2 regions of the Glutamicibacter sp. M10 genome follow, and region 2 is predicted to be linked to the other one. Evidence: riboswitches for the same ligand, from Rfam matches in the RefSeq annotation. Region 2 holds a riboswitch; the other holds the start of a gene.

Region 1 (15,646 bases), 670 kb from region 2:
CAGCGCAGAACGGTTCTGGCCCAGAACTTGGCATGCGAAGCGTTCGGATGCCCCGAATTTTTCCATCGCCATCCGTACGGCACGGCGGCGTGGTTCAGGGTTTAGAATTTTCCCTTAGCTACCTCGGTCAAGATGTCGTTGGCGAGCATCTGATCGGCTAGCAGCTTCTTCAGGCGGGCGTTTTCCTTTTCCAGCTCTTTGGTACGTTTGCTGGCTTCAGCGTTTTTCTCGGACCCGTACTGGTTGATCCAGCGGTACCAGGTCGCTTCGGTGATCTGAAGTTCCTTGATGACCTCGATCATCGGGTGGCCTTCATTGAGCATCTTCTGTCCTTGGCGGACTTTAGCGATGACCTGGTCTGGTGTGTGTCTGCGTGCCATTGTTTCTGTGATTCCTCCTGTGTCCATTGTCGGACACGAGTACTCACATAGTCACTGGACTACTTTCCCGGGACCCAACCAGTGCATTGGGTGGAAGCTGAAGAGCTTCGCAGGGAGCTCGAAGACATGATTGGTGACGAATACCGGATAATTCTCACTCGCTCATACCGATGAATCCTCCAATTGCCGGACCGTGAAGCACTGGCACATGGAATCAGCTTTGAGGATAGCCAATCTGTGGCATTCCAACTCGTGTTTCCATTGCCACTCTCTTTGTGAAGGCTGCTTCACGCCCGCATTGCCGCGGTGATATTTAGCGCGGCCACTAGGTCCTTGCTGTGCGGATGTTCCGCATTGGTCAAGAATTCGTTGAGTGGGCGCTGCTCCACTAGCTCACCCTCATAGAACACGGCCACATCATCACTGACATAACGGATCACGTCCATGTCATGGGAAATGACTACAAGGCTCAGACCCATGCGCTCGCGTAGATCCAGCAACAGATCAAGGATGTGGCGCTGCGCCACCGAGTCCAACGCCGAGGTTGATTCATCACAGATCAATACCTGTGGATCGGTCAGAAGCGCCCGGGCAATAGCTAACCTTTGTAGCTGTCCACCTGAGCATTGGCCCGGATACCGGTCCAATAATTCATCGGGTAATCCAACCTGAACCATCGCTTGTGCCATGCGCTCCCGGGCCTGATCTGCAGGTAGCCGGTGCACTGCGGCGCTCATGCTGGTACGGATAGAAAGCCGCGGATCAAATGAAGAGAACGGCTCCTGCGCAATAATCTGTACTCGCGTTGCCGTAGCACCCTCGTGCTTATCGATGATCTGTCCGGTAGTTGGCTGCTCCAGTCCAGCAAGGAGTCTGGCAAAGGTGCTCTTGCCAGAGCCGGAACGTCCCACAACGCCCAATACCTGCCCGCCATGGAGGCAAAGGGTAGTGGGCTTCAACGCTGCTTCACCCTTGGCTCGGCGCCAATAATTCTTGCTCGCATCCACTGCTTCGAGCAGGCAGCCGGAATCCTCGGACCGTGGTTCACGAACTGCAGGCAGGCTGGCCTCAACTAATTCACGGGTTTTTGCGTGACGGTCTTTGGAGAAGATCTGTGCGGTGGGGCACTGGTCAACAATCTGACCGTCACTGACCACCACTACGCGGTCAGCAATATGCTGGACGCTGGCGATGTCGTGGGTAATAAAAAGAACACCAACGCCACGTTCTTGCTGCTTGCGGCGCAGTAGCTGCAAGACTTCAGCCTTGAGAATTGAATCCAGAGAAGACGTCGGCTCATCAGCCAGAATGAATTCTGGATCCGCGGCCAAAGCAAGGGCCAACATGGCACGTTGAGCCATCCCGCCAGAAAGTTGATCCGGGCGCTGGCCAGCAATCTGCGCGGCAGGGGACAGTCCAACTTCTTCTAACAGAGCTAGGACCTCAGCCGCATGCTTTCGGGCCTTGCCCCAACCATGGGCACCCATGGCCTCAAGCAAGTGCGCGCGGATGGTCATCCGAGGATTCATGACGCGCTTAGGCTGTTGGAACAGCATGCTGATACGGTGCCCACGCACCTGGTTCATGGCTTTATCGCTGAGCTGATCTAGCCGCTGGCCATCGAGCAGGATCTGACCCTCGGCCTGCAACTGTTCTGGGAGAAGTCCCATGATCGCTTTGGTGAGCAGCGTCTTGCCTGAACCGGAGCGCCCCACCACGGCCACCAGTTCTCCGGAGCGCAGTGCGCCACGAGCCTTGGACAGCAACATTTTCTGTCCCGAGCTGACCGATAGATCAATGAATTCAAGTTCTTCAGCCATGGGCTTCCGCCTTGGTTTTGATGTACAGAACGTCGTTTCCGCCCAGCACGTGGGTGATGCGGTTGCCCAGCAAGGTGACGCAGAAGCTGACTAAGAAAATGGCAGCTCCAGGGACAAGTAAGCCCCAGGGGGAGCGGATGGCATGTGGTTGGGCTTCGGCCAGCATGGATCCCCAGTCGGACTGCGGTGGTTGTACGCCAATGCCCAGGTAGGACAGCGAACCGAGCAAAACAAGGAGCAAACCAAAACGTAATGCGGCCTGGGCTAGCACCGGTCCAGCAACGAAGGGCAAGACGTGGTGGCGCAGGATGAACCAGCGTGAAGCGCCCACATGTTTGGAGGCTTCCACATGGTGCGTGGACAAGGCTTGGGCAGCAATGGAACGCACCAACCTTGCGGTGGGGGTCCACGCCACCACGCCAACGGAGAGCACCATGGTGAAGAAGCCAGGACCCATGACCGCAATAATCAACAGGGCAATGACGATTTCGGGCAGCGCGAGCAGCAGGTCATTGATGCGCAGGAAGATCTCGTCCAGCCATCCGCCACGCAGTGCGCTGAGCAATCCCAGCACCGTGCCGACCAACAGTGAAAACAGCGTGGTGATCAGTGCTACGGACAGGGAGAACTGTCCGCCATGCAGCACCCGGCTCAAGGTATCGCGTCCCAGGGCGTCGGTGCCCAAGAGGTGCGCTGCACTTGGGCCCTGCAACCTATCTGCCAGCGACTGAACGTCAGGGTCATAGGGAGAAATCAAGGGAGCTGTGATGGTCAAAAGAACTATCACTAACAAGATGAACGCTGGAACGGAAAGAAGAATCTTTGAAGCAGTGCTCTTAGCCATGTCGAACTCCAATCCTCACGGTGGGATCACTGAGCTTGTGAATCAAATCAATAATTCCGGTGACCAGAACGGCGCAGGTCACCACGACCACTACGCCACCTTGGGCCACGGGAATATCGGAATCAACAATTGAATCAAAGATCAATCGCCCCATTCCGGGGATGGCAAAGATGACTTCAACAATGACTGAGCCACCAAGCAGTCCAGCAAACCAGACACCCACCATGGTCCACATTGGCAATAATCCGTGGGGAACTACGTGGCGGGTCAATGCCTGAGTGCGGCTTAGACCGCGGGCGCGAGCTGCGAGTACATGTTCAGAATCCAAGGCTTGGAGCACGCCTGAGCGCACCGCAACAGTGAAGAAGCTGATGGGCCGCAACGCCAAAATGAATACTGGAAGCACCAGCGATGCAGGGGAGTCGTAGCCTGCTGAAGGAAGCAGTGACCAGCGCACCGCGAAGAGTAAGACCAGTAGTGGTGCCAGCGCGTATTCGGGAATGGCGATTAGTGCGTGGGTCACTGAAGTGATGAGTTTATCGGTCCACTTCCCGGCATGAGTAGCTGAAATGACACCCAAGAAAATAGAAACAAGTATCGCCACCAGCAGTGCGCTGCCGGCCAGCGATAGGGTGACGCCAATGGCCGGGAGGACTTGGTCAGCTACTGGGGTTCCACTGATATGAGAGAGCCCCATATCTCCGGTGAAGAACCGTCCAAGCCATCGCCCGAACTGCACCAGCATCGGGTCGTGAAGTCCAAACTGCTCTGCATAGGCCTGCACTGTAGCCTCATCTGCTTCGCCGAAGTCCATTCGCGCGCGCAACAAGGCACGCACCGGATCCCCTGGGGAAACGAAGGGGACAAGAAACACCGCAAAGGATGAAAGCAGAACGGCTGCGCCGAGTCCTACAACTCGGCGCAGCACGGCAGTTAGTGGGGACACGTTACTTGGTTTTCGCCAGATCCTTGGTCAGTACGTAGCGGGTCAGTGGATCCTGGACGTAGCCCTGAACCTTGGAGCCCACACCGTCGATGGCCTGCTCATTGACCAGCCACACGTTGGCGGCATCCTTAGCCAAGATATCTCCGGCCTTGCGGTAGATGTCGTGGCGCTTAGTTTCGTCCTTCTCACCCATTGCCTGGCTGATCAGTTTGTCGTAGTCCTTGTTGCAGTAGTGGCTCAGGTTGTAGCCACCTTCGCAGGTGTAGTCCGCCTGCAGGAAACCGATCGGGTCAGCAATATCAATCATGCGGTTGCGCTGGCTGAGGATCATGTCGTACTTGCCGGCCAAAACATCTGGCTCTACAGCACCGTAGGACTTGGTCACCACATTGGCCTTCAAACCAATCTGCTTGAACTGCTCCTGGATGATGGCACCTACACCAGCAAATTCAGCACGTTCGGTGATCGCAATGATCTCCAGAGGCTTCTCTTGCTTGTAGCCGGAGGCTTCTACCAATTTCTTGGCTTCGTCGATGTTCACTGCAGGTACTGCCAGATCTGGGTTGGCCCATGGCTCACTCGGAGCAAAGGGTCCGGTGGCAGGCTGTGCTGCACCTTCATAGATGCTGGCGGCCATAGCTGGCAGATCCAGAGCCATGGTGGCTGCCTTGCGCAGCTCCACTTTGTTGAATGGTGCGCGCGAGTTGTTTAGGTACAGGGTCGAGGTGCGAGGAGAGTCGGCCTTGAGCACGCTGATCTTCTCGTCTGCTTCCAAGGTAGCCAAGCTGGTGGCCGGGATGGACATGGAGATGTCCGCTTCACCGGTCTGTACCTGGGTGGAGCGGGTGGCGCCGTCGGTGATGTAGCGGATTTCGCCGCCGGCCAGTTTCACCTCACCATCCCAGTAATTCTTGTTGCGGTCCAAGGTCAAGGACTGTCCGGCCTTCTCTGAAACCGGAGCGAAAGGCCCGGTGCAGTGATTCATCGGATCAATGCCCTTGTCGGTGTACGCAGCACCCGAGAGCACGCCGGCATTCACGCTGGCCATGCGATACGGCAAGAGCGGATCAGCTGCCGGGGTAGTGACGCGTACGGTATCAGCGTCGAGGGCTTCTACCTTCTTGATGGTCTTAGGGTTCACTGCACGTGCTGGTGCGGTGGCATCAAGAACATGGTTCAGTGAATTAGCAACAGCCTTGGCGTTGAAGTCGGTGCCGTCCTGGAACTTTACGTTCTTGCGCAGGTCGAATTCCCATGCGATATCCGAGGTCTGCTTCCAAGAAGTGGCGAGCATTGGCTCTACCTTCTTCTCGGTCTGGTCATACTTGGTCAGGGTTTCCAAGCAACCGGCGATTGAGAGCACATAAGCGTCATCGCTTTCCAAAGCCCAGTTGGAAATTGGGGCACGGAAGTTCGCTACAACTACGCGGGCTTCGGCATCCGCTGCTGCATCCGGAGCGGGGGTGGCGGTGGAACTGCAGGCAGTTAGTGCGAGGGCTACCGCTGCAAAACTTGCAGCTACGCTCAATCGTCCAAGGTTCATGGAAATCCTTCGGCAATACGTGATGAATTGGCATCCAATGTCTTAGAGCCTTGGTAAGCGTACCCTAATTCCTTGATTTCTCATGAAGCAATAAAAGGCCATGAAAACCCCTTTAGAACTTCGGGATTCTGGACTGCGATAGAACGCTAGCTGAGTAGTAGAAAGTTGGTGTCAACCGTGGAAGTTCTGAGGACATTTTGCGTTATGTGTCGCAGTTCACGCACTGCGTGTGCGTAGCATGCGGTCACGAACCAACCGAGAACCAAGCCACGAAGCCAGCAACAGCGGAATGATCATGACTAGCCAAGGGATAAAGGACAACTCGGCTGCTCCTGCGGTGTGTGAGAGTAACCAGCCAAAGAGCATGTTGCCTAGAAGTACTGCTAGGCCGCCGCAGGTGGAGAGTAATCCGAAGTAGGAGCCGGTAGCGTTGAGCCCGGCAAATTTTGGAACAAGACTGAGCGCGGTGGGATGAACACTCATATGACCCAGGGTCATCAGGGTGACTGCGCAAAGAATTCGCACCAAGCTGGTTTCCTCACCAAAGGCTGATGAAGGGATGAAGGCCAAAACACTAAACCCCAAGGCGCTGAGAATATAGCCCATGCGCAACGTTGCAGCTGGGCCGATTCTTGCAGCAAGCCACGATAAGGGAATCTGCAGGCTCAGGGTCAAAATGGAGATCCACGCAAAGATCAGCCCCAACCACTGGGTAGGCATGTCTTGGCGTTCAAGTTCCAAAGGAATAGCTAGATACAGCTGGTTGTAGGCCACTAGGTCCGCGGCATGCAGCGAACAGAAGGCCAAGAACTGGCGGTCGCGCAGACATTCTCGGAAGCTACTGTGAGGCTTCGATGCTTTAGTTCCTGCACCGGTAGCAGCCGACAGTGCGCTCGCCGTGTCAGTCTTGCCAAGAGTGAGCGCCAAGAAGATTCCGATGGCCACAAAGAATACTGCGCCAAAACCTGCCACGGTGGAAAATCCCCAGCCCCACAGGGCCGAACCCATCAAAGGTCCGGTGACGGCGCCAATTTCACCCGTGATGCTCAGCCACGCAAAGAGCGTAGCCCGCCGCACGTGCTGGACTTGTCCTTGATCCCGCGCGCTTTGGGCAGCCGCCACCAAGATGTTTAGTCCCGGGGAGAATAGTGCCCCACCAAATCCGGTGAGCAGTGTGCCAAAAATGAACATTCCCAAGTGTGGAGTACTAGGCCATAGGGATGCGGCCAAAGTGAGGAAACCTGCGGCACGTACCGCGCAGCCGATCAGAATCATGGTGCGGGCGCCGAAGCGATCCGCCAGAGTGCCACCAGCTAAGAACAGTCCTTGCTGGGCAAAAGTTCTGATTCCTAAGATCAGACCCACCGCGGTAGATGCCAACAGGAAATCACTGCTGAGGACTACCGCAAGGAAGGGGACTACAGCGTAGAAGCCGATATTAAACAGCGTCTGGGTTCCCAGGAGCACGGGAATTTCTAAGCGTTGCGAGCGAGTTTTCATGGTCCTCTGGGACGCGGTGATGATGACCAGTCTGATCTTAGCTAAAGGATGGTCAATCACTTGTGTTCAAACTGTCGGTGCATTGTCCTATGGTTGAAAACAGGTTCAAGAGTTACGACGTAAAGTACCTGGCTAGTCGTACGGCAACCCCTCTCCGGCTCACGGGGTGCCTCAGGGGAAGAACCGTTCCGAGGCAAAAACCATCGGTTCAGTTAGCGGTTTGCCTCGTCCAGTATTCGGTACGGGGCGGCACCGCTCTCACGCTAGGAGAATTTCCATGACTGAGAATTCCTCAGAAAACCTGTCCCACGACGACTTCAAAAATGGTCGGCCGAGCTCAACAGCGAATCGACCACAATACAAAACCTTTGCCGAGACCTAGGGAATCTTGCGATCTTTGGCAGTGGCGGCCCTGGACTGCATCCGAACACGGACTTTGACGCGCCGGAAGATGAGTTTGGCCTTCCACAGTTGCCCCACCATGCATCGCGCACGGAGCAAGAACTAGTCGATCTGCGCTGGGACTCGGTCCTTCTGGACTATCCGTACACGCCACCGAGACTGCGTGGAATGAAGTTGCCATGGGCCTTCATCTTGCCCCATCGTGCTCAGAAGCTTAGACAAGGTCAAAGCTATCGAGACTCGGAAATCAACCAATACGTCAAAGAGTGGGAGGCCTTCGGCTTCAGCCCCGAAGCTTATGCGCTGCTTTGCTCTTCGGTTCGCGGTGCAGTCGAATATCTGCGTATTGCCTACAAATCAGAGGCACAACAAGCAGCCATTTCGCGTCGGCTGGACGAGCTAAACATCGATCTTGAGAGCCGAAATCTAGCGCGTTGGAACCTGAACCCAGAACAGTGGTCACGGCTGCCAAACCTACTGACGCGAGTGCGTCCATCGGTGGCTGTGAAGTGGATTATCTACATGGATGATCGCGACAACCAGGGATAGTCGAAGCACAAGACTCACGGCTGCGTCTTAGCTAGTTGTGGCCTAGCTAGAAGTCTCATGTCTAGAGGCATCGTTACCACCCGGTGTCTCTAGACACGGATACCATTTGCGCCTGTTTGCCCGTGTACTCGAATTTCCTAGCCTGCTCGGTTGGGCCCTGCTGAAACAGGCTCTGTCAGTACCTGCTTCAATAGACCCTGCCAGAAAATAGTCGATAGGTATTTACTTGGATGTATTCCCACCACTAAGGAGTGCATCGTGAAAGCAACGCTCATCTATTGCGCCGGTGACGTACGTGTAGAAACCGTCCCAGACCCTGTTATTAATCTGCCTACCGACGCAATTGTGCGCATTACCGCAGGTTGCATTTGCGGCAGTGACCTGTGGCCATTTGGTTCTAAAGAAGCCTCCTTAGAGGGCTCGCGCATGGGACACGAATTTGTTGGTGTGATCCAAGCTCTCGGCTCCGAAGTCACTGACTTGGCCGTTGGTGACTTTGTTATCGCTCCGTTTGTCGCATCGTGCGGAACCTGCGACTTCTGCCTCGAAGGATTGCAGACCTCTTGCCGCCACGGTGCTCACTGGGGCGGAACCGCAGATGGTGGACAGGGCGAACTGGCTCGTGTCCCGCAAGCTTCAGGAACCCTGGTGCGTGTACCTGCCGGATTTGATGAATCCCTGATCCCATCATTGCTCGCCCTCTCTGACGTGATGTCCACCGGATACCACGCGGCATCAAAAGCCAATATCAAGCCGGGCCAAAGTGTCACCGTCATTGGTGATGGTTCGGTCGGACTGTGCGCGGTCATCTCCGCCAAACTTCTAGGTGCCGGACGCATCATCCTGATGGGACGCCACGAGGCACGCACTGCCCTCGGACAAGAATTCGGGGCCACCGACGTGGTGGCCGAACGTGGCAGCGAAGGCATGAAGAAGGTCAGAGAACTCACCGGTGGCGACGGTACCCATGTAGTCCTCGAAGCTGTGGGCCTAGCTCCAGCCTTGGACATGGCCATCGGGGTAGTGCGAGATGGCGGAGTCATCAGCCGCGTTGGAGCACCTCAGTTCCCCACGGTCCCATTGGGCTTCACCGAATTCATGCGCAACGTCACCCTCACCGGCGGTGTGGCCCCAGCCCGTGCCTACATTGACCGGCTGTTGCCGCTGGTCCTGAACGGAATCATCAACCCCGGCAAGGTATTTGACCAGAGCATCAGCTTGGATCAGGTCCCTGCCGGATACCAAGCCATGGCAGATCGCACCGCACTCAAAGTACTAGTTCGCCCTTAAATCAAGGAGAAAACTACCATGAATCTCACCCTTAATAACTCAGTTACCATGCCAGCGATTGGCCTCGGCGTCTTCCAGACGGCACCGGAAGAAACTACCGCCGCTGTAGTTGAAGCACTCAAGGCTGGTTACCGTCACATCGATACCGCTGCCGCCTACGGCAACGAACGTGAAGTTGGCGAGGGAATTCGTCAATCAGGAATTCCGCGCTCAGAAATCTTTGTTGAGACGAAAGTCTGGATCAGCGACTACGGGTACGAACAGACCGTGCACGCCTTTAAAAAAGTGCTGGCAAGCTGGGGCTAGATACCATTGACTTGTTCATTTTGCATCAGGCATTGCCAAGCGACTTCGACAAGACCATCGCAGCCTACCGTGCCATGGAAACGCTTCTTGCCGACGGCAAGGTCCGTGCCATTGGCGTCAGCAACTTCATGCCAGAACACCTACAGGCATTGCGTGAACAGACCAGCATTGTCCCGGCGGTCAACCAAATTGAAGTGCACCCCTACTACTCGCAGGCCGCAGTGCGCGAGGCCAACGCGGAACAAGGAATCTTGACCCAGGCCTGGTCACCTATGGGTGGAATTACCTCCTACCGTGGCACTGGTGAACAGAGCACTTTTACCGACCCAGCCATCACCAGCATTGCCAAGGAGCTAGGTAAAACCACAGCACAGGTCATGCTGCGCTGGCAGCTACAGCTGGGCCACTCGATCATCCCGAAATCAATTCGCCCAGAACGCATCAAAGAGAACTTTGACGTCTTCGATTTTGAACTGACTAACGAGCAGATGAATATCCTGGCCGGATTGGAAACTGGCGTGCGCGGTGGACCAGAGCCAGAAGAGATCACCCTTGAAACTTTTGGCCGCGAGATCCCAGAAGCTTAAGCATCCATCTTCCGAGACCAAGAACTTCTCAAGACAGACAAAGGATCACTGATGGGACAACTTTCTTCAAAGCCAACAACGGTACTCGTGGTTGGCGCCACCGGTAGCGTGGGACAGTACGCGGTGGCCGAGTCTATCGCTCAGGGCTACACCACCCGTGCACTGGTTCGTTCTGGATCATCAACCTCCCGCATCGCAAAGGGTGCCCAGATCGTGGTTGGTGACCTCACCAAAGCAGAAACGCTCACCGATGCGCTCGCCGACGTGGACGCCGTAGTTTTCACTCACGGCGCATCCTATGGTGACGCCGGCGCGTCCGAAGCGGTGGACTACGGAGCGGTGAAAAACGTCCTGCAGGCGCTGGATGGCCGAAAGGTCCGGATTGCCCTGATGAGCTCCATCGGGGTGACCGTCACCGGCGGTACCCACGACTGGAAACGACGCGGAGAACGATTGGTCCGCGCCAGCGGCAACTCCTACACCATCGTGCGTCCTGGCTGGTTTGACTACAACGCAGATGACCAGCTGGCCATCACCTTGCTGCAGGGAGATACCCGACGTGCGGGCAGTCCGGCAGATGGGGTCATTGCCCGTCACCAGATTGCCCGGGTGCTTATCGACAGCCTTTCGGCACCACAGTCTCAGCGGCTAACCGTTGAACTGGTGGCCGAGTACGGACCTGCACCGGAAGATCTCGGCCCAATTTTTGCTGCACTGGATCAAGACCTAGCTTCCAGTGTGGACGGAATTCGCGACCCGGAAAATATGCCCTTATCCAAGGAGTCAGCCTCCGTGCGCCAGGACTTAGAGAGAATTCAAGGCCATGTTGCTTAGCCCCAGGACTCGGTTCAATAAGAGGAAGGCGTAGCCTTGGACACTATGGATCCCCGTGAAGAAATTCGTGAGTTCTTAGTTTCACGTCGCGCAAAAATCACCCCACAGCAGGCGAAGCTTCCGGCCTACGGTGGTAACCGCAGGGTTGCCGGGTTGCGCCGAGAAGAAGTGGCAATGCTTGCCGGGGTGAGCGTGGACTATTACACCAAACTTGAACGCGGTAACTTTGGCAGCATCTCCGAAGGAGTGCTGCACGGTTTGGCTCAGGCCTTGCAACTGGACGAGGCCGAAAGTGAGCACCTATTCCATCTGGCGGCCAACAATGCCACGATCAAGCCGGGCCGTCACCGGGTGGCACCACAAAACGTCCGTCCCGCGGTACTGCGCGTGGTGGACAGCATGGTTGACGCTCCAGCATTCGTAAGGAATAACAGCCGAGATCTGTTGGCAGCCAATGCGATGGGCAAGGCACTGTATTCGGTGCTCTACAGCAGCAACGTGGCAGGTCCAACGTTTAATACCGTCAAGTACCTTTTCCTTGACCCCAGTGCACGTGAGTTTTTTGATCATTGGGAGCAAGCTGCCGCAGACATTGTGGCCAACTTGCGCACCGAGGTAGGCCGGGATCCACACGATAAAAAGCTTCAGGACCTCATCGGTGCGTTGAACGCGCAAAGTACTACATTTGCCAGCCTGTGGGCAGCGCACAACGTAAGATTCCACGACAGCGGAACCAAGACGCTCAACCACCCAGAGGTGGGAAAGATGGAACTTTCCTATGAGGTCTTAGAGCTTCCGGCTGACCCCGGTCAGGCGCTGATCGTGTACGGAGCCGAGCCAGGTTCAGCAACCGGCGAAAGGCTAAAGCTGCTGTCCATGCTCTCGGCCACTAGGTCACAGCAACAAGTTCATGGGCAAGCCGATAGTCGTTCCTGACGTGGTGGATTAGGAGATCCTGCTGAGGGGTACCGGCATTACCCTGTTAGGCAGGATCTTCCTGAATATCCGGATGCGCGGTGGACTTAAAGACATGCAAACCTCTACTCAGCTAAAAACTAGTCCAGATAAATCTCGGCCCACCCGCAATGCCATGGTGTTGGCAATCGTGCTCGTAAGTTACTTCATGATCGTCTTAGACAATTCGATTATCTTCACCGGTCTTCCGCAAATCCAAGCGAGCATGAACCTCTCGGCTAGTGGCCTAGCGTGGGTGCAAAACGCTTACACGCTGGTCTTTGGCGGTCTGCTGCTCTTGGGAGCGCGGGCCGGAGATCTACTTGGGCGTAAACATGTTTTTGTGGTCGGCCTTGCGCTCTTTGGCGTCGCGTCATTCTTGGTGGGAATGGCCCAGAATGAAACGTGGATGATTGCAGCCCGCGCGTTCCAGGGCATTGGTGCGGCTATTGTTGCTCCGGCGTCACTGTCACTGATCACCGCAGTGTTCCCAGCTGGCCCGGAACGTACACGGGCCATCGCAGCCTATGGAACCACCGCTGGTCTAGGTGCAAGCCTTGGATTGGTGGCCGGGGGAGCCCTAGCAAGTTGGGTTTCGTGGAGGGCAGGATTTTTCATCAATGTTCCTCTAGCGATTCTGATGATTATTGCGGCTATTAAATATCTTCCGCAGTTCTCAACTCAGCGGGGACGCTTTGACCTCACCGGCGCGGTGACCTCAACCCTTGGCATGGATGCACTGGTCTTTGGCATCATCAACTCCTCGGAACGCGGTTTTGGCGACCTGTTGACACTCGGCCCGGTGATTGCTGGCCTGCTGATCCTGGCGCTCTTTGTCTTCAATGAGCACCGAGCCAAACAACCAATCATGCCGTTGCGGCTCTTTGCTCACCGACAGCGAGCAGGAGCAGCCATTGCCCGGTTGCTGTTCGCCGGCACCATGATTGGTTTTTCTTCTTCACCACGCAGTTCTTCCAGGACGTCTTTGGTTGGACTCCGTTGCAGGCGGGCCTTGGTTTTCTTCCGATGACATTAGTTCAGTTTGTGTCATCACTGTTTGTTTCAAAACTGACCCGAAAGTTTAACAACGGGATCCTACTTGTCACCGGACTGGCGCTAGTGCTCACCGGCATGGTGTGGATGACTCAAGTTAATTCGGCAACATCACCCATCGCAGGGATTGTTGGTCCGCTCCTCGTGATCGGGCTGGGCCAAGGGTTCTCCTTCGGACCACTAACGTCAGCCGGATTAGTCGGCGTGCAGCCAGCAGATTCGGGTGCAGCCTCGGGGTTAGTCAACACCGCACATCAGTTGGGCAGCACCTTGGGCGTCGCAGTTCTGACCTCCTTCGCCGCCGGGGCAACAACCCAACAGGCGCGGGTGACTGACGCCTATCTAGGTGGAAGCATCATGGTCGCACTGGCCCTAGTTGCAGTGATTGTCCTAGTTCTTCCATCCGAGCTTAAGAAACAACAACGCGTAGAAACCGGATTAGCTTCAGACGTTTTGACAGGAGAAAAGTAGTGAGTGCAATGAGCCGTCGAACGGCCTTACGTACCACCGCGCTTATTTCCGGTGCCGCCGTTGCTTCACTAACCGGGTGCGCCCCGGAAGAGCAGAGCACGCGGTCCACACCGGTGGAACAACCAACTGCCAGCGCTTCGGTCAAAAGCTCCAAGACGTTGCTGGTTTACTTTTCCAGGGCTGGCGAGAATTACTTTAATGGTGGACGGCGAGTGCTGCAGACGGGTAACACCAAGGTAGTCGCTGGCATGATCAGCGAACTGGTTGACTGCGACGTCTATGAAATCCAAGCTGCCGAACCCTACTCGGATTCTTATGATGAGACGGTGCAGCGTAATAGGCTGGAACAAAGTGACGACGCAAGGCCGGCCATAGCTGGCGCGTTGCCGGATATCAGCAAATACGACACGGTGATCCTAGGGTCTCCGGTCTGGAATGTTGCAGCCCCAATGATCATCTCTACATTCTTAGAGAAAGTAGATCTTGCAGGGAAAACAGTGCTTCCCTTTGTCACCTATGCGGTCAGTGGCCTTGCCGGCATTGACGAGGACTATCGTGCAAAGCTGCCCTCCAGCACAGTCTTGAACGGACTGGCGGTGCGTGGAGAAGAGGTTGAGCAGGCGTCAGCTGAGCTGACGAGCTGGCTACGTCAACATCAACTGATCAAGTAGTCGAAAGCCGCTGCCATCAAATCATGGTAGCGGCTTTAGTGCATCAAGCTGTTGAATCTTAGATCCCTAGCTTCGCGTTTAGGCGGGAAGTATTTTCCTCAGTTACTTCGCGAGGGCTTTTTAGCTGTCAGTCCAAGACCCACGCAGGGGATGGCAACAGCGATGGTCAAGACCAGGCCAAGTACAGGGACTCCTTGTTCTGCCAGCGTTGAAGCGATAGCAACTCCACCCAAGCCCGAACCGAGGGCGATGCCAATGTTGAAGAACGAGTTGCTCAGGGCAATAGGTAGTACTCCATCTGGTCCAGCTACGCGCATGGCCTCAGAAACCAAGATGGGGTTTGCTGCGAAGCCAAAGAGACCCATGAGGGTATAGAAGACGATGGCCACGGTCAGGTTGTCGCCCCAAAGGAACAATACGGTCATGGTGATGATCAGACCTGCCACGGACAGACCGATGACGGTGTACGGATTGCGGTCACCGAAGCGTCCGCCAAAGGTGGTGCCGGTCAGTGCTCCAATACCGTAGGCAATCATGATCAGTGGCACGATCCCTTCAGCTGCCCCGGCACGTTCGGTGAGCTGCGGAGCGATATAGCTGTACACACCAAGGAAGGCTGCCTGAATCAGTGCCGTGGCAACGTAGACCGTCCACAACCGGCCCTTGCGCAGGCGAGCTAGTTCAGCACGAACGTTGGCGCTGGTTTTCTCCATAGGTGAGGAAGGAAGCACCTTCCAAAGCAGTGCTGCGCAACCGGCCGAAAGCACTGCCAGTGCCCAGAACGGGCCCTGCCAGCCAAGGAGCTGACCGGTGGCGGTGCCAAGTGGTACACCGATGACGGTGGCCAGGGTAACCCCGCCAACCATGATGCCCATGGCTTTGGCTCCAGCCTCTTCGCCGGCGGCATTTGCTGCTACTACGGCGCCAATGGCCCAGAACGTTCCGGTGGCGATGGCAGCTATGAAGCGCGAGACCAATAGGACGGTGAAGCTATCGGTGGATGCAGCGACTACGTGCGCGATAGCAAAAACCAGCAAGGCAATGATCAGGGTTGCTTTGCGTGGAAGACGCAGGGTGAGCACCGCCATGATGGGTGTTCCAATTACCATCCCCAAGGCGTAAATGGTGATCATCAGGCCGGCTTGGGCAATGCTCACATCTAGTGCGCCAGCAACTTCAGGTAATAGGCCAGCGACAATCATTTCGGTGGTGCCCATGACGAAGGTGACAACACCAAGCATCCACACAATCAGTGGCAGTCGTTGCCGGCCAGTGGCAGGGGTAGAAGCTAAACCTGTCGATTCTTTCGACTCGGTTTGATTGGTTGGCATGAAGATCCTTTCACAGATAATTTCTTCGGAACCGGCCAGAATGATTACTCATGGCTGTCCCTGAAGTGCCGTACTTTTGGTGGCCCATCATCTAGTAAAACGAGAATTTTGTTTTGGTAGCAGTGCTGTGTTTTCCCAGGGTCTGCCAGTACCTGCCAGCGTGAT
Region 2 (15,646 bases):
CTGAACTTCCAAACGCAGGATTCTCTAGCTTCAGCAGCTGCGTCTTTGCATCCAATCCACCCAGATAGCCGCCCAGCGAACCGTCGGTGCGCAGCACTCGGTGGCAGGGTAAAACGATGGGGATCGGGTTGGTCGCGCAGGCCGAACCCACCGCACGAACGGCCTTGGGATTACCAATCCGCTCAGCCATCTGCGAATAGCTCCAGGTTTGTCCGTAATCAATCGCAGCCAGTTCTTCCTGCACTTGGCGGCGGAAAGTTGTTGAGAGCTTCAAGTCCAAAGGCACATCAAAACTGTGCCGGGCACCAGCAAAGTATTCATCAAGCTGCCGGGCCACCGCATCTAAACGCGAGGCATCTTTGAGGATTCGTGGACTAAGTTTCGTAGCGAGCAAAGACAGTATTTTATCGTGATCTTCAGATTCAAAAGCCACCCGAACCAGTCCCGCCGGGGTGCTGGCCAAAAGCAGTGAACCCACCGGAGAATCAACCACGCGGTAGGACACATCAATCAAGTCTTTAGCACGGGCCTTAATCATCAGTTGTCCGCCCAGCTGCCCCAAAAGCGCAGCTTCTTCGTTGGTCGCTTGGGAAGTAGATGTTGCATCAGTCATGACTGCTCCTGCCACAGTGTGTCATCCTCGAGCATTCGTCGAAGATTTTTGATCCCATCAGCACCTGCCCGACGCGCTGCCGCTTCCGTTCCAGAAAGGATGTCTGCGATTTGCGCATAGTTCAGTCCTCCCAAGTACCTGTAGGCGACAACCAAGCGTTGCTTGTGCGGCAACCGTCCGACTTCTTGCCACAGCACTAGATTCTCTAGCTGCGCTTCGGATTGCTGGCCATCATCAACCTGTTCCCAGGATTGAAGATCATCGAGAATTTCTGGCTTATTCTTGCGCAGCTCGTCAATAGCCTTATTTCTTGCGATACGCACCAGCCACGCTAGAACATTGGCTTCTTCAGGAAGTTTTGGATAGGCGCTCAGTGCAGATAAAAATGTCTCAGACCATGCGTCCTGGGCACGGTGTTCGTCCAACAAGGCACGGCAAACACGTAATACGTTCAGCCCATAATCTTGGACTATCCGCTCAAACGGCACTTGCATGGCTCTCCTGAGAATTGGCACCTTTAAGGGCTTTCACCATGTAAACGTTGTGCGCGGCAAAAGTGTGAGCAGGTCAAAGGAAAAACTTTTCAGCTTTAGAGGGAGACCAGATCTAGTTCGCGGGCTAAGGCCTGGAGCCGATCCAGATCAATGTGGATCAGTTCACCGTTTTCTACTCCGTACGGTGCCTTAATCCCGGTCAGTGCATCACGGATCACGCGCATTGTCGCTCCGTGGCTCACCACCGCAATCTTCTGTCCGGCGTACTTGACCGTTAAGTGAAGCAAAGCTGGAATGGCACGGCGTAGGATCTGCTCAATTGGTTCCAGCTCAGGCTGGGCTGCTGCCGATTCTTCGTCACTGACCTCAGCCATGATCCGGCCTTCTAAAGGCCCGAAGCTACGTTCAATTAGTTCAGGTACAGGTGGGCCTACTTCCGCTCCCGCTTCCTGGGCAATGAGGGCAGCAGTTTCCTGCGCACGCCCCAACCGGGAGGCAAGGAAAAGTGACCATCCGGCGCCTTGAAGTTCACGTCCAACTTCGCGGGCTTGTTCGCGTCCGATGTCGTTCAGCGGAATGTCGGTACGGCCTTGGAGGCGTCCCGCCAGATTCCAATCTGTCAGTCCGTGTCTGATCAACGCCAACGCAGTATCCATGACTCAAGCGTACCGGGGTGCATAGATATCGAAGAATCTCCGATATTACGTCTAATACGCAACGTTACGACTCATAGTTAGGTCACGATCGGTCATGTTGCGAAGATTATTACACCATCCCGAGCGGCTGAGAGATCTGGTTCGATGAAGCCGCAGCAACCTGCCACATCCGGTGGTTACGGTGCTACCGCCAGAAACGATGCAGCCGCTTTTCTTGTTTAATCACAACAAGAAGCGACATTGATTCCGGGATTCCTGCCTCGATCGCACCACCGCTGAGCGGTGAAACGCGAAAACCCAATCGACAAGGAGTCGTAAGCCATCATGGCAGATCATAAATTTGGATTCCGCACCCGCGCATTGCACGCCGGTGGCACCCCCGACGCCGAGCACGGCGCCCGAGCAGTACCCATTTACCAAAGCACTTCATTTGTCTTTAAAGACACCGACGATGCAGCGAACCTTTTTGCGCTGCAGAAGTACGGCACTACCTACTCACGTATTGGCAACCCAACCGTCGCGGCCTTTGAAGAACGCATGGCCTCCTTGGAAGGTGGCATCGGCGCAGTAGCTACCGGTTCTGGCATGGCTGCCGAATTTGTCACCTTCGCAGCTCTCGCCCAAGCTGGCGACCACATTGTCGCTTCCTCCAAGCTCTACGGTGGCACCATCACCCAGCTGGATGTTTCCTTGCGTCGATTTGGCATTAACACCACCTTCATTGATTCCAATGATCCAGCCGACTTTGACGCCGCGATCCAGGAGAACACCAAGGCCGTATATACCGAGGTGATAGCCAACCCATCCGGTGACATTGCCGATGTGAAGGGCTTGGCCGAAGTGGCACACCGCCACCAAATCCCACTGGTAGTTGATTCCACGCTTACTCCCCCATACATCCTGCGTCCCCTTGAGCACGGTGCCGATATTGTCATCCATTCGGCAACCAAGTTCATTGGCGGCCACGGCACCACCCTGGGTGGCGTTGTTATTGAGTCCGGAAAGTTCGACTGGGGCAACGGCAAGTTCCCTGCCATGACCGAACCGGTGGCCAGCTACGGCAATGTTTCCTGGTGGGCCAACTTCGGTGAATACGGGTTCCTGACCAAACTGCGCAGCGAGCAGCTGCGCGACTTCGGCCCGGCACTGCCGGCCCAGTCAGCTTTCCAGCTTTTGCAGGGCCTAGAAACTTTGCCACAGCGCATGGACAACCACTTGGCCAACGCCAAGCAGGTTGCTGCTTGGCTCGAAGCAGATCCCCGCGTTACCTACGTGAACTACGCCGGTCTGGAATCCCACCCGCAGTTTGCTCACGCCAAGGAACTGTTGCCCATGGGAGTGGGTTCAGTGTTCAGCTTCGGCGTGAAAGGCGGACGCAAAGCCGGCACCAAGTTCATCGAGGCCTTGCAGCTGGCAAGCCACCTTGCCAATATCGGCGATGCCCGCACCTTGGTGCTGCACCCTGCCTCCACCACGCACCAGCAGTTGAGCCCAGAGCAATTGAATGCGGCCGGCGTTCCTGAAGATCTGATCCGTTTATCGGTGGGCCTAGAAGATGTTGAAGACATCCTCTGGGATCTGGATCAGGCATTAACCGCTTCGCAAGAAGCAGTCGCTTCTTCCGCCGATGATTTTGCAGAACCGACCTATGATGGTGCGGCTTGCACCATTAACGCAGCACCGAAGGGAGCTAACTAATGAGCACCACCGAACGCACCTGGGAAGGTCCGGGAGCTGCGCAGCGCCTGACCATCCTGCGCGATACCAAGACCGTTGCCATTGTTGGCGCATCCAATAAGCCTTCACGGGCCAGCTACTTCGTGGCGACCTATTTACTTTCTTCGTCTAAGTACAAGGTGTACTTCATCAACCCGGTACTCGATGAGATCCTGGGCCAGCCGGTCTACAAGTCGCTGGCAGATCTGCCAGAGACTCCAGATCTGGTGGAGGTCTTCCGCAAGCACGATGACATGCCGTCAGTTTTAGATGAGGCATTGGCCGTTGGCGCAAAGACCCTGTGGCTCCAGTTAGGTTCATGGCATGAAGACGTGGCCCGCCGGGCCGAAGCGGCCGGCATGAACGTAGTAATGGATCGCTGCGTGAAGATTGAGCACGCGCGTTTCCATGGCGGACTGCGCTTGGCCGGCTTTAATACCGGTGTAATTTCTTCGAAGCGTCAGGTTCTCGCGTAAACAGTCCTGATCAGCTAACGCCGCTGGCGGGCAACCTTTTGGTTGCCCGCCAGCGGCGTTAGCTGTCTATTGCGGTTCAGCATACCCAGATTTTTCTGGTCCTAGGTTCTAGAACTCACGAGGTAAACGTGCCCACCAAGACCCGTGCAGATCAAAGTTTTAAGACCGATTTTTTCGGGCAACTGGCTCCCCACTCGGCAAAATGCCAACTATAACCACCTTCAGATGTCCGAATGGTTAATTTTCCCTCACAGTTCACTTGACGTTCCCACTCATTCGGGCATAAAGTCATGGAAACACAGATTCATGTGGTGCATGTCATGAAGAATTGCGGAGGCAATAAATGTTCGCCGAAGAACGACACCGGCTGATCGTCGAGCAGCTTGAGAAGGACGGAAAAGTCTCCGTCGCTCAGCTCGCCGAACGCTTTGATATCACCCGGGAAACGGTGCGCCGCGACCTGGCCCAACTGGAATCAGAGAACTTCTTACGCCGTGTCCACGGCGGAGCAGTGACCATCACTGAAGCCAGCACTCGCGAAGAAAGCCACCTAGTGCGCACCGCAATTCACGCAGACGCCAAATCTCGGATTGCGCAGCGCGCCTTGAGCCTGCTGCCAGTCTCGGATGCCTCGGTCATCATTGATGCCGGAACGACCACCGAATTCCTCGCCGAACGCATGCTGCGCACCAACGCAAGCGCCGGACTGGTGGTCATCACCCACGCTTTGCCCATCGCCTCGGTACTGGTCCAGAGCCCAAGTGTCATCCTGGAACTGATCGGTGGCCGCGTACGTGGACTCACCGGTGCCACCTCCGGAGCACAGACCGTCGAAGAATACTCCCGTCACCGCGCAGACATCGCCTTTGTTGGCACCAACGGTCTGCACGCCAGCTTCGGGCTGAGCACCCCAGATCCACTGGAAGCAGCCGTCAAGCGTGCCTTGGTAGCCAGTGCCCGCCGCGTGGTTCTCTTGGCCGACAGCTCCAAGTTTGATCAGGAAACCCTGGTCTGCTTTGCCGGCCTGGATTCCATCGACACTCTGGTCACTGACCAGCAGCCCGGCGATGAACTCGCCGCCACCTTGGACGCTGCTGACGTAGAAGTGGTGATCGCATGATTGTGACCCTGACCGTCAACCCGGCACTGGATAAGACCATTGAACTTGGTGAGCCACTGTCCCACGGGTCCGTGCAGCGCGCCAAGGCAAGCCACGTGCAAGCCGCTGGTAAAGGTGTTAACGTTTCGCGCGCCATTGCCGCAGCCGGTGTTCAGACCCTGGCCGTGTTGCCCGGGGCGAGCACCGATCCATTGATCACCGCACTGGCTCTTGATCAGCTGGCGCACCGTAGCTTGTCTATCGACGAACCACTGCGCACCAATATCACCCTGACCGATCCTGATGGCACCACCACCAAGATCAACGAGCCGGGCCCGACACTGGACGCCGCACAACTTGAGGCACTCAGCCAGTTGGTGGCCGACGCCGCAGCCGGTGCACAGTGGCTGGTCTTGGCCGGTTCGCTGCCGCCGGGAGTCCCCGCCGACTTCTACGCACAGCTCACCGCACAGCTTCGCGCCTCACTGGGTGAAAAGTGCCCGAAGATCGCAGTGGATACCTCCGGTGCTCCGCTGATCGAACTTTTGCGCACTCTGAGCAGCACATCCCGGATCTAATCAAGCCCAACGCTGAAGAGCTGGCTGAATTAGTGGGCGACTGCGATGAAGAAGCACTGGAAGGCTCCACGCAACTAGCTACCGAGTGCGCCACCAAACTACTGGAGAAGGGGATCGGCGCAGTTTTGGCCACCCTAGGCTCCAAGGGTGCACTGCTGGTGACCAAGCAGGGAGTATGGTACGGATCGCATACCCCGATCACCCCACGCAGTACCGTCGGAGCCGGCGATTCCTCGCTGGCCGGCTACCTATTGGCAGATGTTGCCGGGGCCAGCGCCCCGGATCGACTGAAAAACGCAGTGGCCTACGGGGCTGCTGCCACACAGTTGCCCGGGTCCAGCATCCCCACCCAAGCAGATCTCACCGTTGACGCGGTCAGTGTCAACGAACTTTTTCAACCCAAGGAACCGAGTCATGAGTGAACTAATCACAGAAGAGCTCGTGTTGCTCGATGCCGACCTCGGCAGTAGCACCACGGAAGTCATCGATCAGCTGGCGTTGCTGGTTGCCAACCAGGGCCGCGCCACCGACGCAGCCTCGCTGGCTGCCGACGGTAAGGCTCGCGAAGCCAAAACCGCTACCGGTGTTCCCGGCGGCATCGCTATTCCGCACTGCCGCTCCGCCGCGGTGACCGAGCCAACCTTGGCCATGGCCCGGCTGAACCCGAAGGTCAACTTCGGTGCCAAGGACGGCGAAGCTGACCTGGTGTTCTTCATTGCTGCCCCAGATGGCGCCGACCAGGCGCACCTGAAGTTGCTGTCCAAGCTCGCTCGCGCACTGGTGAAGAAGTCCTTCACCGCCTCCTTGCGTGAAGCAACCAGCCCAGCTGAAATTGTGGAACTGGTTCGCGCTGTGACCTCAGATGCCCCAGCTCCAGCTGCTGCTGCGCCGGCTGCACCAGCGGCTGCCGTAGCTAGTGATGCACCAAAGAAGAAGTCCATCGTTGCTGTGACCGCTTGTCCTACCGGTATTGCGCACACCTACATGGCCGCCGATTCCTTGGCACAGACCGCCGAGGAAATGGGCGTGGACTTCGCCGTAGAAACCCAGGGTTCCTCGGGTTCCACCCCACTAGATCCAGCCGTCATTGCCGCCGCTGACGCGGTAATTTTTGCGGTGGACGTTGACGTGCGTGACCGTTCACGCTTCGCTGGCAAGCCAGTGATCCAGGTTCCAGTCAAGCGCGGTATTGATGAGCCAGAAAAGCTGATCAACGACGCCATTGCTGCTTCCGAGGATCCATCGGCCCGCCGTGTTCCTGCCGGTGCTGCCACCAGCACCGAAGAGAACAAGGACAATGAGTCCTTCGGCGCTGGCCTGAAGCGTGCGCTGCTGACCGGTGTCTCCTACATGATTCCTTTTGTCGCCGGTGGCGGTTTGCTGATCGCCTTGGGCTTCCTGTTCGGCGGTTACGACATCACCGGCGTTGCAGACAAGTACCTGACCGAGAACACCCTGTTCAACCTGCCTGATGCTGGCTTCATGTCCTACATCGGTGCAGTGGCGTTCAAGATCGGTAGCCTCTCCATGGGCTTCCTGGTCCCCGCGCTAGCCGGCTACATTGCGTACGCCTACGCTGACCGTCCGGGTATCGCCCCAGGCTTCACCGCAGGTGCGGTGGCAGGCTTCATGGGCGCAGGCTTCATCGGCGGTATCGTCGGTGGTTTGATCGCAGGTCTGGCCTGCCGCTGGATCGGCTCCTGGAACGTGCCACGCTGGATGCGCGGTTTGATGCCGGTAGTGATCACCCCACTGTTGGGTTCGATTATTGCCTCGGGTCTGATGTTCCTGTTCCTTGGTGGCCCTATCGCTAAGCTGACCGAAGCTTTGAATAGCTGGCTCTCGGGCATGTCCGGTACCGCTGCAGCAGTGCTTGGTCTGATTCTTGGTCTGATGATGGCCGTAGATCTTGGCGGGCCAGTGAACAAGGTGGCCTACTCCTTCGCAGTAGCCGGTCTGGGCACCGCTTCACTGGCAGATAACCCTGCACCAATGATGATCATGGCCGCCGTTATGGCTGCCGGCATGGTTCCACCTCTGGCCCTGGCTTTGGCCACGACCGTCCAGCCGAAGCTGTTCAGCGAAGGCGAACGTGAAAACGGTAAGGCCGCCTGGTTGCTAGGTGCAGCCTTCATCTCTGAAGGTGCCATTCCTTTTGCTGCCACCGACCCACTGCGCGTGATCCCAGCCTCCATGGTTGGTGCTGGTGTAACCGGTTCGCTGATCATGACCTTCAACGTCATCAGCCAGGCACCACACGGTGGTATCTTCGTCTTCTTCGCTATGAATAACACCTGGCCACTATTCCTGTTGGCTACCTTGATCGGTGCGGTAATCTCAGCAGTACTGGTTATAGTTTTGAAGAAGTACGTACGCAAGGCTCCAGTTGGAGCCGCTGAGCCGGCAAAGGTCGCAGCATGAGCAAGAAATACACTGGAGTAGGCGTCAGCGCCGGACGCGTCATTGGACGCGTACGTCGCATGCCTGAACCAATCCTCGCACCGGCCGACGGTGCACCACTGCCTCAGGGTGTCAGCGCTGAAGAAGAAACTCAGCGCCTGGCTGATGCCTCCAAGGCGGTTGCAACCGGGCTCAAGGAGCGCGCAACACTGGCTACCGGGGACGCTCAGGCCGTGCTGAAGGCCACCGCGTTGATGGCTAGCGACCGCTCGCTGATCAAGTCGGCGACCAAGCTGGTTGCTGGTGGAACGTGCGCCGAGTCGGCCATCTGGGAAGCTGCCGACGCGGTAGCCACCCAGCTGACCGCGCTGGGCGGCTACATGGCCGAACGTGCTGGCGACGTGTTGGACGTTCGCGCCCGCATTGTTGCCGAACTGCGCGGAGTGCCTGCCCCAGGCATCCCGGACTCGAATGAACCATTTATCCTTGCTGCCGTGGATTTGGCACCTGCTGACACCGCGACCCTGGATCCAGCTAAGGTGCTGGCTTTGGTCACCTCCGATGGGGGACCGCAGTCACACACCGCGATTATCGCCCGCTCGCTGGGCCTGCCGGCCATTGTTGCCGCACCGGAAACCATTGAGCTGGCCGACGGTGACTACGTCTTTGTCGACGGCATCGATGGACAGGTCATCACCGATCCGACGGAAGCCGAAGAGCACCTGGCCTCCACCTACGCTAACCGCGAGGTCCTGCCAGATTTCTCCGGCACCGGAGAACTCGCCGATGGTTACCGTGTTCCGTTGCTCTCCAACGTGGGTAGCGGCGGCGACGCACAGCTAGCTGCGAGCGCAGGTGCCGAAGGTGTTGGCCTGTTGCGCACCGAGTTCTGCTTCTTGGGCAAGGAAAAAGAGCCTACCCATGAAGAGCAGGTTTCTGCCTATGGTGCAGTCTTTGCTGCCTTTCCACACAAGAAGGTAGTGGTTCGCACCCTGGATGCAGGAGCGGATAAGCCATTGCCATTCTTGACCGATTCCAGTGAGCCAAACCCGGCACTGGGTGTGCGCGGCTACCGCACCGACTTGACCAGCCCAGGTGTGCTCGAGCGTCAGCTGAAGGCTATTGCCCAAGCTGCCAGCGAGCATGAGGCTGATGTTTGGGTGATGGCTCCGATGATCTCCACTCCAGCTGAAGCGCAAGACTTCGCCACCATGGCGAAGGCCACTGGCTTGGCCATCGCCGGCACCATGATTGAGGTCCCCTCAGCTGCAGTGCTGGCGGGCCAGATCCTGCAGCGTTGTGACTTTGTTTCCATTGGCACCAATGACCTGACTCAGTACACCATGGCTGCAGACCGTCAGCTAGGCACCCTTGCGGATCTGAACGATCCTTGGCAGCCAGCAGTGCTGCATATGGTTGCTGCAACTACCGCAGGTGCACACAGCGCCGGTGACAAGTCAGTGGGCGTGTGTGGTGAAGCTGCTGCGGATCCTGCCTTGGCGGTAGTACTGGTTGGTTTGGGTGTCACCACCCTGTCCATGAACAAGCGCGCTTTGGCTCCAGTTTCGGCCGTATTGCGTACCGTGGACTTTGCCAAGGCGCAGCGCCTGGCCAAGTTGGCTCTGGATGCACCGTCTGCCGAGTTGGCTCGTAGCGCAGTACGCGCCGAGCTGAGCGAACTGGACCGCTTCGGCCTGTAGGCCACTAGAATTTATCCTAAACAACCTTTCAACTGATCCTGAAGGAGCCATCATGGCAGAACGTACCGCAATCATCGGCAGCCGCGTCGGCCTGCACGCACGCCCAGCAGCTATTTTTGCTGAAGCTGCAGCAGAACTTCCAGTAGAGGTCACCATCGCTCTGGAAGGCGAACCAGCAGATGAGGCAATGGACGCTTCAAGCATCCTTTCGCTGATGGGCCTTGGTGCCGAGCACGGAACCAGCGTTGTGCTGCGTGCCGAAGGCGAAGGCGCAGAAGCTGCTCTTGATCAGCTGGTCACCATCTTGGAGACCGACCACGACGCTGAGTAATTTCAGCTGAATAGATCCGGGGAACAGGCCATGGCCTGTTCCCCGTTTTTATGCCCAAAATACCGATTGACAAAATTCAATCACTTAGCGGATGATGAGACTTACGCACTAACGCAGGAGTACCAATGAGCGCGCTCAAAACCTCCGCACTGCGCCTCATCAAGCCCTTCGCCATCCGCGACTATGCCTTGCTGGCCAGCGCCCTTGTTTTATCTACCTTTGCCGCTGGCATGTGGACCGTGGCCATGGTCTATCAGGTGCGCCGCTTAGACGGCGGGCCGGTGGAACTGTCCATGGTCGCCACTGTCAACGCCGTAGGTCTGCTGTGCTTTGTCCTCTTTGGCGGCATCATGGCGGACCGGCATTCCTGCCGGCGCATTGTTGTGCTGGTGGAGAGCTTTTCCTTCGTATTGATGACCCTCACCGCGGTGCTCGCCATCAGCGGTGCGTTGGAATTGTGGCACCTGATGCTGGCGGGCTTTTTTGTGGGTGCCGGTTCAGCATTTTTCTACCCGGCCTACTCCGCGTTGTTGCCCAAGATGTTGCCAGCAGACCAGCTCCTGGCTGCCAACGGCCTCGAAGGAACCATCCGCCCCGTGGTGCATACCGCTCTGGGCCCAATGACCGCCGGTTTCATGGTGGCCGCTTTGTCGCCAGCTCACGCCATCATCGGTGTCGCGCTGGTGCATTTGCTCGCTTTGATGATGCTGCGCAGGATTCCGAAAAAGGACGCCTACAACGCGATAGCACTGGAAGCAGGCCAGGCGAAGCCTGGGATCATCCGCCAACTGCGTGAGGGCGTTGGCTATACGGTACGCACCCGCTGGCTGCTATGGACCTTGCTGTTTTCGGTGATCTCCGTATTCACCTTTATCGGCCCCTTCGAAGTGCTGTTGCCGTTTATCGTCAGTGATCACCTGCATGGCGATGCAAAACTCTTTAGTTTTGCGCTCGCCTTCTTCGGCGTCGGCTCCGCGGTAGGTTCACTACTGATTGCCTCGGCAAAATTCCCGCGTCGCTACTTGAGCCTCATGACTGCTTGCTGGTGCCTTGGTACTTTGCCTTTAGCTCTGGTGGGCTATGTTGAACAAGCTTGGATGCTCTGTGCCATCCTGCTGGCATTCGGCATCACCGATGCCGTGGGCATGGTCATTTGGGGAACATTGCTACAACGCAGGGTGCCCAGTCACTTGTTGGGACGAATCTCCAGTCTGGACTTTTTCGTTTCACTTGCCTTGATGCCGCTATCCATGGCGGTCGCGGGGCCGCTGACCCACGTTCTGAGCCTGCAGTCGATCTTCATCATTGCCGGCCTTGCGTCACCAGTATTTGGCGCCATCGCGTGGTGGGCCGGAAAATTTGCTCGCGACGAAGTGGAGCATCCACTGATTGATGAGCCAGCGTCGGTGGCCGAAGGTGAGCTCCGGTAGTTTCCGTATTTCACCCTGGGCACGGCCGTACGGCCGTGCCCAACGTTTGCTAAAAAGCAGCGAAATTTTCGACTCATTCACTGTGGCGTTCTGCACCAAACCAGTGCTCAGCTACAAAACTAGAAGGATGCGCCGACGATTTTTTGTCTTGCCTCTGCGGTATCTCACGCTACTGGCTTTGGTGTGCTCAGTTTCTGCCTGCACTTCTCCGCCCGATGCCCCGGCACCACCGCAGGCTTCAGAGCAATACCAACGTCAGCCAGTCGATTGCGCCGTGGATAAATGCGTGGCACTAACTTTTGATGATGGTCCGGGACGGTCCACCAATAGCCTGCTTGATGAATTGGATAAATCTGATACTCCAGCCACGTTTTTCTTGATCGGTAGGCAAGTTCAGAAGTATCCAAAGACAGTACAACGTATGGCCAACGCGGGGCATCAGCTGGGCAACCACACATGGGACCATTCAGATCTCACCACGCTGAGCGATAAACAAATCAAGCAAAAAGTTGCTTGGACCAGCACAGCTATCGAGAAGATAACCGGAGACAAACCGTCAGTCTTCAGACCACCGATGGGACGCCACAATCCTGCCATTGACAAGTTGATCCCGCTGCCGCTGGTGCTGTGGGATATCAATACTCGTGACGGTCGACATCATGATCCACAACAGACAATGAGCATCGCCATGGATAATGTCCAGCCCGGATCAATCATCCTCATGCATGACGTGCACGCCACTACCGTGAAAGCCGTTCCAGAATTGATCTCAAGGCTAAAGGCTCAGGGCTATACCCCGGTTACCGTAGATCAGTTGTTGGACGGCAAACTGCAAAACTCTGTTGCCTATTCCTTTGCACCTCATGCTGGGGTGCAACGCTAACAGCTCTACTTAAAGCCAAAGGCCTACGGAGCTTGCTCGGCGTAGAGGCGCAATTGATCCAACTTGTCCCCCTCGCTTTCGCGAACGTTCGTGGCAAGTTCTTCACATTGTTCAACGCTTAGATCAGGATTAATGATTGCCACCTGCAACACCACTTCGGTGTACCCTGCGTCGTCCTTCAAGTCGTACCGATAGGACAGTCCATCTGGGTTTTCTGAAGTATGCAGAATCAGCAATCGGTTTTCGATGAGTTCATGGACGTGATAAACCCGTTCATGGCCGGCGACCCGATAGACCAGGCTGGTGCCAACCTTTAGTTCTGGATCATCGGAATGCATGGAACCAATTCCATGGATCCACAAGGGAGCAGCTGCCCAATCGGTCAGCAATTCCCAGACTCGGTGCACCGGAAGATGAATGAGAACGGTGCTCTCAAAAACACTGAACTGGCTCATACACGCATCGTTGCACTCTCGGCGCTCTTTGGGAATAGCAATCAGGGCTTTGGATATGACAAAGCCGGCATCATGCAGATTCTGCGTGATGCCGGCGTACGTAATTACTGGTGTTTACCAGTCTTCGTCAACGTCTGCCTCGGAAATACCCAACTCCGGTTCCTGCTCAAGGTCGAAGTGATACCAGGCTTCGGTAAAGTCAGACATCGCATCCAGCGCGTCCTGCGCATCATCGTCCAAAACCTCAAGGGCTTCGGGGCTGTTGAGCACTGCGCTCACCGCCGTGAACGGATGATGTTCAAAGTAGTCTGTTGGGTTGGAGCTTTCGTTAAACGTCAGATTCTCACTGCGTGCGAATAGGTCCACGTACTGAGCCACTGCCTCGGGCAGACGGCTCAGATTGATGCCGGTCAAGGACTCATTGTAGATTTCAGCAGTTGCATCAGCCCACTGCTCAATGAGCTCTTCGCTCATCATCGCCATCTGTTTATCCACCTCGTGGTCGGGGGTTTGCTTCACGTAGTTCGGTAGCAATTCATCTTATTTCTTCAAGGCGAGCATGCCAAGACAGAAAGCACAGATGGATTGTGATATTTGCAATTGAGCAAAGCGCCGCGGCGAAAGCAATGAATCCGAGCACCAAATGCAATCCGATGAAATACAACCCTCCCAAGATTCGGGCGGGACAGGGCGAAGCCCTCAAATTTAACTGAGGTGCTCACCAGCCACCGCGCGAGCCATCAAGGTCTTACTGCATCCCAATCAAAGTCAGGTTGTTCGGTGCGCTGCGGCTTTTCTGGCTCTGATGCTGGGGCCACTGTGGGGGCAACGTTGCCAAGTAGCGCCGCACTAACCTGGCCGAGCAATTGCAAAGCTGCCGTATCGCCGGGATCTATTGGACCACGATATCGATACGCGTCAGGGTTTCAAGGGCGCATGAGGCTATCAATCAGAGGATCATTCAGGTCTCTATGTTCCGCTATTGCAAGTTCTTGCTGGCAAACTTCATCTAATTACTGTGCCACTTAAGGCATCCAGCGGGTACCGCATAAACGGTACCCGCTGGAATTATCTGTGTGCTTTGAGCTTCGCTGCGGAACCAGTTCGACTCGGCCCGACCATAGTACTGTCTTGCTTAGTACGCCTTGACACCTTGTTCTACGATCAGGTGGATCAGCGCAAAGGTCTTGTCCTCGTCGATAGCCTTCACAGCCGCTTCCACTGCTGCTGGGACTTCAGAGTCCTGCTCAACCCGGACTCCGAAACCGCCAAAAGACTGCGCCATCAAAGCGAAATCAGGATTTTTCAGCTGCGTGCCCGAAACACGGTCCGGGTACTGGTGTTCCTGGTGGGTACGGATGGTTCCGTACTGCTGGTTGTCCATGATGATCACCAACGGAGTTGCCCCGTACTGCGTGGCGGTGGCCAGCTCTTGTCCGTTCATGAGGAACTCACCGTCACCGGCAACCGTAACTACGCGGCGCCCCGGGTAGTTCAGCGATGCTGCCACAGCCGATGGAATCGAGTAACCCATGGAACCGTTTCGAGCTGAGAGCATCGAGGCATACCCATTGGTCGGGAAGTAACGGTGCGCCCAGTTGGTGTGCTCACCGGCACCAAAGGTGACCATGGCATCCGAAGGAAGTCCGGAGACTAGGTTGGACATCAGCGTCGCCATTTTTGCTGGTCCATCAGCTGGGACAGCCGATGGCAGTTCAGCAAACTTTTCCTGCTCACTTCGCATCCGCGCAGTCCACTCTTTCCATGAATCTTTGACCGGCAGATCCATCAGCAACAAGTCGCGGACAAATACATCAGGCTTAGCCACGATCTGATGCGAAACGGGGCCGGAGCGCCCACGTAGCGATGGGTCGATGGTGACGAGGAAGTTTTTCTTTTCCCAATTTTGGCGGATGTTAAACCCGTCGGTGATCACGTCCCCCGGAACGGTGCCCACGAAGATCAAAAGATCGGTTTCTTCTAGTAGGTTGTAGGTCGGCTTAGGACGTCCGTAACCAATGGGCCCGACATAGGAAGGTGAGTTGAATGGTACGGTACCTTCACAACGCCATTCGGCTGCAGCGGGCAGGTCATGCTCTTCTAGCCATCGAGTGAAATCGGCAGCGCCCTTCGCCGACCAATCGTTGCCACCAAAAATAAACAGTGGCTTGTCTGCTTCTTGCAGTGCGGTATTCAGCGCTTTCCAGTCCGTCACTGTCATGCCGCCAGTGGCCACAGGGATTACTGGGTGTAGCTCAGCCGAAATTTCATTGCGGATCACGTCTTCTGGAAGGCCAACAACCACGGGGCCTGGACGTCCAGACATGGCCGCAAACATCGCTTCTGCGACCACTTCGCTGGCGCGTTCTGCGTGATCCAAAATCATTACACGCTTGGCACCGGTGCCAAACCAGGCTTTCGGATCAAATTCTTGGAAGGCTTCCTTTTCGCGGTGTTCAAAGGAATCAGCCCGACAAAGAGAACCAGTGGGGTGGAATCCTGCCAAGCGGTGTGCAAACCAACGTGCGCGTTAGCCGCACCGGGCCCGCGGGTCACCATAGCGATGCCGGGGCGCTGATGCATTTTTCCTTCGGCTTCCGCCATGTACGTGGCTCCGCCTTCGTGGCGACATACGACAGTCTCAATGGGTGAGTTGTGCAGGCCATCAAGGACGTCCAAGTAGCTTTCGCCCGGGACTACGTAGGCTCGTTCAACGCCGTGCGCGGCAAGTGTATCGACAATGACATGTCCGGCTGACTTCTTTGTCAGACCTTGAGCATTTTCACTCATCTTTAGGCGTCTTTCTGGTTGCGAG

Evidence for each region. A riboswitch is a leader RNA that binds a small molecule or an ion and turns the genes downstream of it on or off. The one in region 2 is predicted to bind S-adenosylmethionine.
Region 1: linked by a shared signal. The riboswitch ahead of N6V40_RS04560 (hypothetical protein) and the one ahead of N6V40_RS01250 (O-acetylhomoserine aminocarboxypropyltransferase/cysteine synthase family protein) in region 2 are both predicted to bind S-adenosylmethionine.

The regions. Positions count from the first base shown of each region.
Region 1 is NZ_CP104918.1:922,541-938,186, forward strand. Features, by position in the region: one part of gene N6V40_RS04530 (IS3 family transposase) at 1-107, opposite strand, end outside; one part of gene N6V40_RS04530 (IS3 family transposase) at 107-380, opposite strand; gene N6V40_RS04535 (ABC transporter ATP-binding protein) at 668-2,200, opposite strand; gene N6V40_RS04540 (ABC transporter permease) at 2,193-3,044, opposite strand; gene N6V40_RS04545 (ABC transporter permease) at 3,037-3,990, opposite strand; gene N6V40_RS04550 (ABC transporter substrate-binding protein) at 3,992-5,533, opposite strand; gene N6V40_RS04555 (MFS transporter) at 5,750-7,033, opposite strand; SAM riboswitch class IV at 7,137-7,253, shown strand; gene N6V40_RS04560 (hypothetical protein) at 7,505-7,984, shown strand; gene N6V40_RS04565 (zinc-binding dehydrogenase) at 8,243-9,274, shown strand; partial or broken gene N6V40_RS04570 (aldo/keto reductase) at 9,293-10,167, shown strand; gene N6V40_RS04575 (SDR family oxidoreductase) at 10,219-11,001, shown strand; gene N6V40_RS04580 (helix-turn-helix transcriptional regulator) at 11,047-11,937, shown strand; gene N6V40_RS04585 (MFS transporter) at 12,032-12,985, shown strand; gene N6V40_RS04590 (MFS transporter) at 12,955-13,479, shown strand; gene N6V40_RS04595 (flavodoxin) at 13,488-14,150, shown strand; gene N6V40_RS04600 (MFS transporter) at 14,249-15,481, opposite strand.
Region 2 is NZ_CP104918.1:249,133-264,778, forward strand. Features, by position in the region: gene N6V40_RS01235 (methylated-DNA--[protein]-cysteine S-methyltransferase) at 1-613, opposite strand, end outside; gene N6V40_RS01240 (RNA polymerase sigma factor) at 610-1,107, opposite strand; gene N6V40_RS01245 (histidine phosphatase family protein) at 1,203-1,763, opposite strand; SAM riboswitch class I at 1,875-1,969, shown strand; gene N6V40_RS01250 (O-acetylhomoserine aminocarboxypropyltransferase/cysteine synthase family protein) at 2,088-3,461, shown strand; gene N6V40_RS01255 (CoA-binding protein) at 3,461-3,955, shown strand; gene N6V40_RS01260 (DeoR/GlpR family DNA-binding transcription regulator) at 4,299-5,075, shown strand; gene N6V40_RS17200 (1-phosphofructokinase family hexose kinase) at 5,072-5,632, shown strand; gene N6V40_RS17205 (PfkB family carbohydrate kinase) at 5,665-6,054, shown strand; gene N6V40_RS01270 (PTS fructose transporter subunit IIABC) at 6,047-8,053, shown strand; gene ptsP (phosphoenolpyruvate--protein phosphotransferase) at 8,050-9,732, shown strand; gene N6V40_RS01280 (HPr family phosphocarrier protein) at 9,785-10,063, shown strand; gene N6V40_RS01285 (MFS transporter) at 10,189-11,493, shown strand; gene N6V40_RS01290 (polysaccharide deacetylase family protein) at 11,780-12,376, shown strand; gene N6V40_RS01295 (SRPBCC family protein) at 12,400-12,831, opposite strand; gene N6V40_RS01300 (hypothetical protein) at 12,946-13,350, opposite strand; partial or broken gene N6V40_RS01305 (thiamine pyrophosphate-dependent enzyme) at 13,967-15,621, opposite strand.